One region of the Limosilactobacillus sp. C0001E2 genome, then DNA from elsewhere that is predicted to be linked to it. Evidence: predicted binding sites of a transcription regulator. Region 1 holds the regulator's gene; the other holds the start of a gene.
The links. The regulator LexA, encoded in region 1, represses DNA repair genes until DNA is damaged. The targets are predictions, from matches to a motif close to CNAACANNTGTTNG.
Positions count from the first base shown of each region.

Region 1 (4,793 bases):
TCAATCGAGTTCACCCCGGTCCGTCAGCAATTAAGGTCCCTGTAAAAGAACTTCGTCAATCCGAACTTTCGACCATTATCTTTCCATCTGGATCACGGTATTCTTCAGAACTAAAGGGTGGAGCTTTAATGATTGCAAAATTAGCAAACGTCCCTTTGGTACCCGCTGTTTACCAAGGGCCATTATCATTTAGTGCCCTTTTTTTAAGAAAGAAACGGAAGATTGCGTTTGGGACCCCCATTTATATTGACCGTAAACAGCGCTTAACCGATGAGGTTCAAAAAAAATATGAAAAGCAAATGCAAGCTGCTTTTGATAAATTAGACCAGCAGTTAGACCCTAGTTTTCACTATGATATGCCGGAAAAGCCAGCTGATGACCATTTTTAATGTAAATAAAAGAAGTCGACTTTTGTCGACTTCTTTTATTTACGATTTGCTTTCTTAGCTTGATTCTTCATCGTCTGCATCATCATATGCAGTTTCCGATCCGATGGTTTTTGTCCCATTTGAAGCATCATGGTCCGCATCATATCTTCAGAAATTGGTGGATTATTCCGTAAGTAGTTTTCCATATACTTTCGGGCACCGAAGAAACCAATTACTAACCCAACTAACAAGGCTAGAATCATTAATAAGATAACACCAAGAGTACTCAACTTTTTGCCCTCCTTTTTGATTCAATACTAATAATATTACAAAACTATTTAGTCATTGTAAATTTTTTATTGAAATTAATCGTCACGTAACCCTTTTTTACGTTGAATTTCCTTAACCTTTTCTGGAGTAACTTCCTTGCCGCTCTTATCAAAAATTTGCGTCATTTCAATTTTACTGCGGAAAGCTTCGCGGAAATTTTTTAAATATTCGTCACGAAGTTTTTTTCGTTCAGCTTTTTCTTCTTCGGTCAGCCCTTCCGCCTTATTTTTATGGGCCAATTCGTTAATTCTTTTCAATAATTTATCTTGTTCATTTTCTTCAGCCATAATTATCCTCCTTCTAATCGCAACCTTAAGTCTAAACAAGTCTGACGCTGATTGCAACATCTTAGAAAGATAGCGAACGTACGTTTACAGAGAACCGTTGCTATGCTAAAATAAATTGTAACTAATAAATGAGGTGGAATTATGCCAAGAAATGCATTAGACAAACAAACAGCTGTTTTAAACTACATCCATAAGCAAGTGGCTGCACAAGGATATCCACCAACAGTCCGCGAAATTTGTGCGGCAGTTGGTCTTTCGTCAACATCGACAGTCCATGGTCATATTAACCGTTTAATAAAAAAGGGGTATTTAAAGAAAGACCCTGCTAAACCACGGGCACTAGAAATTACTCCAGAAGGTTTATCATTTCTTGGCATTGAAACTAAACAAAACCAAATCCCGCTTCTCGGAATCGTGGCCGCTGGTGAACCAATTCTTGCAGAACAAGACGCAACCGACTTCTTCCCGATTCCGCCAACCATCAATGATCATGATGACTTATTCATGCTTCAAATTCAAGGAACAAGTATGATTAACATGGGTATTTTGGATGGTGATAAGGTTATTGTTCGTCGCCAAAATACGGCAAATAACGGTGATGTAGTTATTGCAATGACTAGTGATAATGAGGCAACCTGTAAACGATTCTTTAAAGAAGAAAGCTACTATCGCTTACAACCAGAAAATGATACGATGGATCCAATCATCTTGGACCACGTTACCATTTTAGGAAAAGTGGTTGGCCTTTTCCGTGATAACATCTTTTAAACAAAGAATGGGTTTCAAAGTTTGGTAAGACCAAGCTTTGAAACCCTTTTTTAATTTTATTTAACTATCCTGAATTTGATAGATTCGTTGAGCATTCCTTTGGCCGGCTAAAACATACTCACTAGGATCACTGCTAATATTAAATTCAACATCGGCGCTCGACATTCCTAACTGTTGATTAAATAAATGCTCGTACTGATCAATTGTAAGCTGTTGTCGATTTTGCAATTCTTCCTTAAGATGCTTATCAATATGTTCTTGATAACCAGATTGCAAAATGCCAGAGTAAAATTCACCTTCTGCACCTGATCCATAGCTAAATAATCCAATCCGCTCTCCAGGCTGAACATCTCCATTTTGCAACAAGGACATTAAGCCCAAATATAATGAGCCCGTATACAGATTACCCACCTGTCGAGAAAATTGCTGTTCGGCAGTTAAATTCTTCCGGAGTCGCTGTGCAACTAAACTTTGATCATTGTTAAGCAGACCTTCTAGTCCCTTTTTTCCCATCTTTGTGTATGGTAAATGAAAGGCTATTGCAGAAAAGTCTGCTAAAGTTCGTCCAGTAATCTGGATGTAACGCTGATATGTCTTTAAAAAGAAGTTGACATAAACTTGGTTAGAATACTTGCCATCTACGTGGGCTTCGGCAGCAAACAATGGACGCCAAAAGTCCATAATATCCTGAGTATATGAAGCACTCACAGGCTCAATTGTTAGAACATGGGGATTCTTGGTTACGAGCATGGCAACGGCACCCGCTCCCTGAGTTACCTCACCAGGTGTTTTTAAGCCATATCGAGCGATATCTGAAGCAATTACTAAAACAGTCTCTTCCGGGTTAAGTGCCACTAATCCTCGTGCAAACTGCAACGCCGCAGTAGCAGAATAACAAGCTTCCTTAGTTTCAACAACCCGAATATAATCATTTAACTTTAACAATCGTTTAATATAAATCCCACTTGCTTTTGAATTATCAATTCCCGATTCAGTAGCAGTAATTAAGGTTGTCACTCGTCGTAACGCACTTTTCGGCAACTTTTTTGCTGCTGCTGCACCAAGCGTGACCATATCCTGAGTGGGTGGAACAACAGCTTGCCGGTCTTGTCCAATACCAATTTTAAATTTATTTGGATCCACTCCTCGGGCAGCTGCCAGATCTGATAATTCAATGTAATAAGGCGTTGTTGCAAACGCCATTTCATCAATCCCGATTTTCATGACTTCTCCCTACCTCGCTTAATAATTAATAAAAGCACCCGTGAATGATCCGTTCTTCATCCACGGGTGTCTTTTCAAACACTCAAATCTTGCTTGAGTTTTAAGGAGAGTACAGGATTTGAACCTGCGCGCCCATTCAACATGGGTTCGCCGGATTTCGAGTCCGGTGCATTACCACTCTGCCAACTCTCCATAACGTTTCACATTATATCAAGTTCGCTAGCAATGAGCAAGCACTTTATGAGCACGTCTCCTGAATCATTTAACTGCAGTATAGGTTTGTTGACCATCTTTAGCAGTGAAAACAGCTGCATTACTATCATCTGGATTCATCAAGCTAACAGAGTAACCACTCCCGAGAACCTTTTTCAACTGTTTAGATGTACTTACCAATGACTTAGTTAAATTTGGCCATCCTGCTTGATCAGCTTGGCTAGGGTTCTGAATCACATAGGTAATAGCCTTACTTTCATCACCATCTTTTGGCTGAATCTTAAACGTTTTTGAATCACTATCAAAAGATACACTTCCCATTTTAGTGTAAGCCTTTTGCATTTGTCTTAGAACAGCCATTTCCTTGTTTTCTTGAGTTTGGCCGTTCTGGGACTGTAATCCATTATTAGAAAAAGAAGAAAAACTACTGCGATCAGCATTTTTAGTTTGCTGACTTGTCTGCTGACTTTGTGAATGGTGATGCCAATAAGGTAAATTGATTGCTCCATAAACGGTGGCAGCCAGACTCACTAAAACAATAAAGGTTGCCCATTTCCATTCACGATACTGCTGCCAAGAGTTGACTAAGTAGAACAACCCTAAGATCAACATTAAACCACCAAAAACTACTAATAAAATCATTTTCTACACCCGATTAATATTCCATTAATGCTTTGCAATCATAGTCAGCAATTTTTTGCCGTCCGTTTAAATCTTTTAATTCAATAATAAATGCAGTGCCAACCACGACACCACCCATTCTTTCGACCATATCAATGGTGGCAGAAATCGTTCCACCAGTTGCTAGTAAGTCGTCGACAACTAACACCCGCTGCCCAGGCTTAATTGAATCATTTTCCATTTGCAAGGTTGCTTCCCCATACTCTAAATCATAAGATGACGAAATTGCTGGCCGCGGCAACTTTCCCTTCTTTCGTGCTGGAGCAAAACCAACCCCTAGTTCATAGGCAACTGGGCAACCCACGATAAAGCCCCGCGCTTCAGGGCCAACAACCATGTCAACATGCTTGTTTTTAGCATAATCAACAATCTCATCCGTTGCCTGCTTAAAGGCCTTGCCATCTGCCATCAGTGGTAAAATATCCCGAAAAATAATGCCTTTCTCCGGATAATCTGGGACACTAACTACGTACTTATGTAAGTCTAACGACATAAAAGTCTCTCCTTTAATTAAGATGCAGCTCTTTTTGCACCCATCCTGTTAACTCTTTAGTTGAACTTTTTAATAAAATTTTTTGCACTTGCCAACGGGCTGCATATTCCTGATAAACCCGTGTCTTCTCTAAATTACCCTTTTGTGGATTTGCTGAGATTTTTAACAAGCCATTTTTAATTGTAACAAATCTGAGTTCCAAAAACACTTTAATCATCAAAATTAATTGATCTCCAGTAATCCGCAAATGCTGGCATAGTGCCTCTGCTTGCTGATTAAGATCGATTTGTCGGTGTTGGCGAATTATTTGATATAAATTCACGAATATTGGACGATGTGGAATGGCTACGGCCGCGGATTGACTAGCATTAAAAAGATAAAGTTTAACTTCCCTTACTGCTTGACTATTTTGGAGCACTCGATCCATCT
Region 1 is NZ_JBWPXC010000005.1:62,065-66,857, forward strand. It holds gene AC1EKL_RS06555 (lysophospholipid acyltransferase family protein) at 1-389, shown strand, start outside; gene AC1EKL_RS06560 (YneF family protein) at 425-631, opposite strand; gene AC1EKL_RS06565 (DUF896 domain-containing protein) at 734-985, opposite strand; gene lexA (transcriptional repressor LexA) at 1,127-1,753, shown strand; gene AC1EKL_RS06575 (hydroxymethylglutaryl-CoA synthase) at 1,814-2,977, opposite strand; tRNA gene AC1EKL_RS06580 (tRNA-Ser) at 3,081-3,169, opposite strand; gene AC1EKL_RS06585 (DUF308 domain-containing protein) at 3,236-3,832, opposite strand; gene AC1EKL_RS06590 (adenine phosphoribosyltransferase) at 3,846-4,364, opposite strand; gene recJ (single-stranded-DNA-specific exonuclease RecJ) at 4,378-4,793, opposite strand, start outside.

Region 2 (4,793 bases), on a different contig from region 1:
ATTAATTGACGAGGACAGATTTTCTCGTTAGCATTAACGTAATTAATCTTAGAAAAGAGTAAATACTGTGAAGAATGAAGCAACGGAGAAGCTTTCTCCACTTAAGCCATTAACAAATGAACAAAGCGCTTTAATTCAGAAAATTATGAACTTTACAACTGAGCACCTTAAAGCTCAAAATACTCCAGCGATTTTTACAATTTACGGTGATGCCGGCACTGGAAAAAGTGTGGTTCTTTCCCACCTTTTTAATGAACTTCAAACTGCTGCGCGGACCGATTCTACAAGTCCACTGTACCAAACACGCAATAAGTTTTTAGTTAATCATCCTGAAATTATCAAAGTTTATCGTGAAATTGCTGGTGGACAACCACATCTGCTCAAAAAAGACTTCATGCGGCCGACTTCCTTCATCAACCAGTTAGATAAACTGCATCAAACTATTGATGTCGCCGTGATTGACGAAGCCCACCTGTTACTATCGAAGCCTGACCACTACAATAATTTTTACTATGACAATCAATTAGTCGAAATCATTAAACGATCGCGGATTGTCATTATCGTGTTTGACCGTTACCAGGTATTACGCATGAAAAGTCTCTGGACACCTGAACGGTTGCAAAAGTTGGTTAACCAGTATCCTCATGATGAGTATTACCTCAAGCATCAATTTCGAATGACTGCTAGTGATCAGTTGGTTCAATGGATGAATGACTTTACCGATGGCCAGATCAACCCATTACCTCTTGATAGTCGCGACCATTACGATTTTCGGATTTACGATGATGCGGAGGAGATGCGGCAGGCCATTGTACGGCGGAACAATGAGGTCGGACTTTCACGCATCCTTTCAACCTCCGGATACCCTTCCACGCTTGATGGTGGGAAACATTATATTTGTGAAGGACGCTTTAAGATGCCCTGGGATCAATATAACTTTACTGCCACCCCATGGGCAGAAATCCCAGAAACCATTAATGAAGTTGGCTCAATCTATACTTGTCAAGGCTTTGATCTAAACTATGCTGGGATCATCATTGGACCAATTTTTAGTCAAAAATCATCCAGTAATCAGCTTGCAATCCACCTGGATAAGTTTACGGATGTGGAAGCGTTTAAAAAAAGGAGTGATCTATCTGATCCTCAAGAGATCCAAGCTCTTGAAAAACGGATGCTGTTAAATGCTTTAAACGTGATCATGAAACGTGGTGTTAAAGGAACTTACCTCTACGCGCATGATCCCCGCTTGCGGCAAACCCTCGTTCAGTTGTATCATCAAATGATAAGACAAAACCAAAGGAACGAATTGAAATGAAAGCAAATCAGGAACATCACCGTCCCCGTTACGTAAGCAAAACACTGCTGATTAGTATTGCGATCGTCTTGATCGTATTAGCATTAGTCGGCATCTATCATGATTTTAAGCCAGAATTGAACCTCATTTTACACTACAACCACCATAATCAAACCAAACTGTTGCATTTAATTCGTGCTCACTCATACCGCGACATGGGAATGCTTGTCGTTATCATTGCCATGATGAATGCAATTCCCGGTTTATCAAATTCAGTGGTTTGTATTTTTACCGGGGTCTGCTATGGACCCATTGTTGGGCTATTAATTAATTGGATTGGCAATGTTACTGGTAACTGCTTAGTAGCAGGCTTAATTACCCACATTCATTTTTCTGATAAGTTTAAGCACAGTCGTTCGCTTAAACACTTAACAAACACCAAACATCCGCTCATCGCATTAACCATGGGTTACATGATCCCAGTGATCCCCAGTGCGCTCGTTAACTATGCAGTAGTGCAAATGAAAGTTTCTCGACAACGTTTCTTAGCAATGGTAATTATCGGAATGCTCCCGACTTCTTATCTGTATGCATTTGGTGGCGACGCCATCATCAAGGGTGATTTGAAACGAATTATTGCTGCATTACTAATTATCGTCGTAGGAATTGCAATCTATAAGTTGATCGAATACCGTCGAGAACGGCAAGAAAGTATCACTAAAAATTAGGACTCGATTGCTCGGCAAAGCCGAACCCTCGGGTCCTTTTTTCGTGAGTTATTACTTTTCACTTTGTCCATAGCGGTCAGCAACTGGTAGTTCCGGTTGTTGAAGGTATTTTACGTACGCTTGCGCCCGCTGTGCTAATTCAGTATCAGACATGTTGGAAGCATTATAACTGATAAATGGCGTCATGAACTTAGTCTTAATGAAAATACTGGTTGCTTGGTATGGTCGTAGCAAACTTGGCATTGTGTAATGAACCCGACCATCCTTGGCATACGCATCCTTATCATCTCCTGGCGTAACCGCAAGCAGCCATTCGTGGTCAAGAAGTGCTTTGCCACCGTTGTACGCCCAGTTGCCAGTGAAAACATCATCTTCATATTGCTTAACCAGTGCTGGACTGGAGTACCAATAAACAGGAAACTGGAACACAATTCGATCAGTATTTTCAAGAATTTGGCGTTCCTTTGGAACATCAATTTTAAAATCTGGATATAAAGCATACATATCACGAACTTCAAATCCAGACTTCTTGGCAGCTTCTGCTAGTGCTTTGTTGACCCGCGATTGATCCATGTGAGGGTGAAATAATAAAATTGTTGTTTTCATAATGAACGCTCCTTTTTCTTACTATTCGTCATTTAATTTTGAACCATTTTTAATTAAATTTCAACTTGTTTCATGCCTCAAACGTTTGTTCTTTTATGCTTAATTCGGTATAATACTAGTACCTAATATAACGAAAGGATTAATACTATGGATGCGCGAACCTTTTTAGCAATCGATCTAAAATCATTCTATGCTTCCGCTGAGTGTGCCGCTTTAAATTTAAATCCGCTCAATACTAACCTAGTGGTGGCGGATACTTCTCGTTCCGATAAGACCATCTGCCTGGCGGTTTCGCCTGCTTTAAAAAAGTTTGGCGTACCAGGGCGGCCCCGTTTGTTTGAAGTGCGTCAACGAATTCATGGAATTAATCGGGAACGTGCTAAGCATGCAACTTATCACCATCTGTCCGATCACTCATCGATTTACCGCGGTAAATTATTAAAGTCGCCTAATCTCCGGGTGGCCTTCAAAATTGCTAAGCCACGGATGGAATACTATATGCAGGTTTCGGCACAAATTTATGAAATTTATTTACGATATATCAAACCGCAAAACATTCACGTCTATTCGATTGATGAAGTTTTTATGGATGTAACTGACTATATCCATGAGCATCAAGTTTCTGCCCATGATTTAGCTAAAACCATCATTCAGCAAATTCAAGCAGAAACAAAAATTACGGCGACGGCAGGAATTGGTACTAATCTATACTTAGCGAAAATCGCTATGGATATTGTGGCCAAACGGATTCCCGGTGATCAAGATGGCGTGCGAATCGCACAAATGAATGAAAAACAATACCGACGTTATCTCTGGGCCCACACCCCACTCACGGATTTTTGGCGTTTAGGGAAGGGATATGCCAAGCGCTTAGAAAAACTTGGCTTACATACGATGGGAGATATTGCCCGTTGTTCACTAGGCAAACTCTCTGATCCAATGAATGAAGAAGTCCTTTACCGTGAATTTGGCAAAAATGCGGAACTATTAATTGATCACGCCTGGGGCTTTGAATCAGCAACCATTGCTGATATTAAGTCTTATACTTCAGACGAACATGGTATTTATTCTGGACAAGTCTTAATGCGTCCTTACAAGCCTAAGGAAACTCGGGTTGTCGTTAGTGGAATGGCGGATGATTTAGCATTAACGTTAGTTAAACGTGGCATGATGACAGATTCGATTGAAATCGTCATCCAGTACGATGTCCAAAGTTTAACGTATGCCAATAATTATAGTGGCGCAATTAGCGAGGATTTCTATGGCCGTAAGACCCCAAAACCAGATCATGCTAAATATCACTTACGATCGTTAACGGATTCAGCACAAGAACTCCGGGAAATTCATGGGGAGTTGTTTAAGCGAACGGTCAATCCCCACTTATTAATTCGCAAACTCACGTTGATTGCACATAACCTTACTCCAGTAGCAGTTGCGGAGCAAGAAGCCCGATATGAGCAAACCGACCTTTTTTCAAATGTCGACCAGGCGGTTAAGGAGGATCGGGTTGCCAAGGTTAAGCGCCAGCAAGATCATAAATTACAAGAGTTAATTGTTAAATTGCAACAAGATACCGGAAATAAAAATGTCATTATGCATGGTTCTGATCTTTTACCGGAATCGACAGCACGAGAACGAAATAATCAGATTGGAGGTCACCATATTTAATGGATCACGAAAAAGAAATTATCGAACACCACTTGTTTTCGGATACATCACGTTATCAAGACATTATGGATCCCCCACGTCATCAGTCAAAAGCTCACTTACCGATGAGCCAGCATGATCGAGCAGGTCAATTTGCCCCCTTCTCCGCATTAACTGGCTATCATCGTTTGATTGATCAAACTGCCCAACATTATAAAAATAAGCAGTATCAAACCAGCCAGCAAGCACGTGACATTAGTGAGTCGCTTAGCAAGCTTAGCAATCAATCTCCAGTTGAAGTCAATTACTTCAACGCTGAATCGGGGTTTTATGAAACGATTCAAACCCATTTGATGCAGATCAATTGGCAAGCTGGAACGGCAACGTTTATTGATCATCAAAATCCCCAACAACAGTATAAAATCCCCCTGGCAAACATCAGATCAGTGCGTAATTTATCGCAATTCTAAAAAACGAAAAAGCCTGGCCATAGTGGCCAGGCTTTTTGTGAAGCAATT
Region 2 is NZ_JBWPXC010000001.1:134,297-139,089, forward strand. It holds gene AC1EKL_RS00680 (DUF2075 domain-containing protein) at 68-1,315, shown strand; gene AC1EKL_RS00685 (TVP38/TMEM64 family protein) at 1,312-2,022, shown strand; gene AC1EKL_RS00690 (NAD(P)H-dependent oxidoreductase) at 2,074-2,628, opposite strand; gene AC1EKL_RS00695 (Y-family DNA polymerase) at 2,776-4,296, shown strand; gene AC1EKL_RS00700 (hypothetical protein) at 4,296-4,745, shown strand.
Region 2: a site for LexA is predicted at 2,707-2,720, ahead of AC1EKL_RS00695 (Y-family DNA polymerase). Genes of this name have one in related genera too.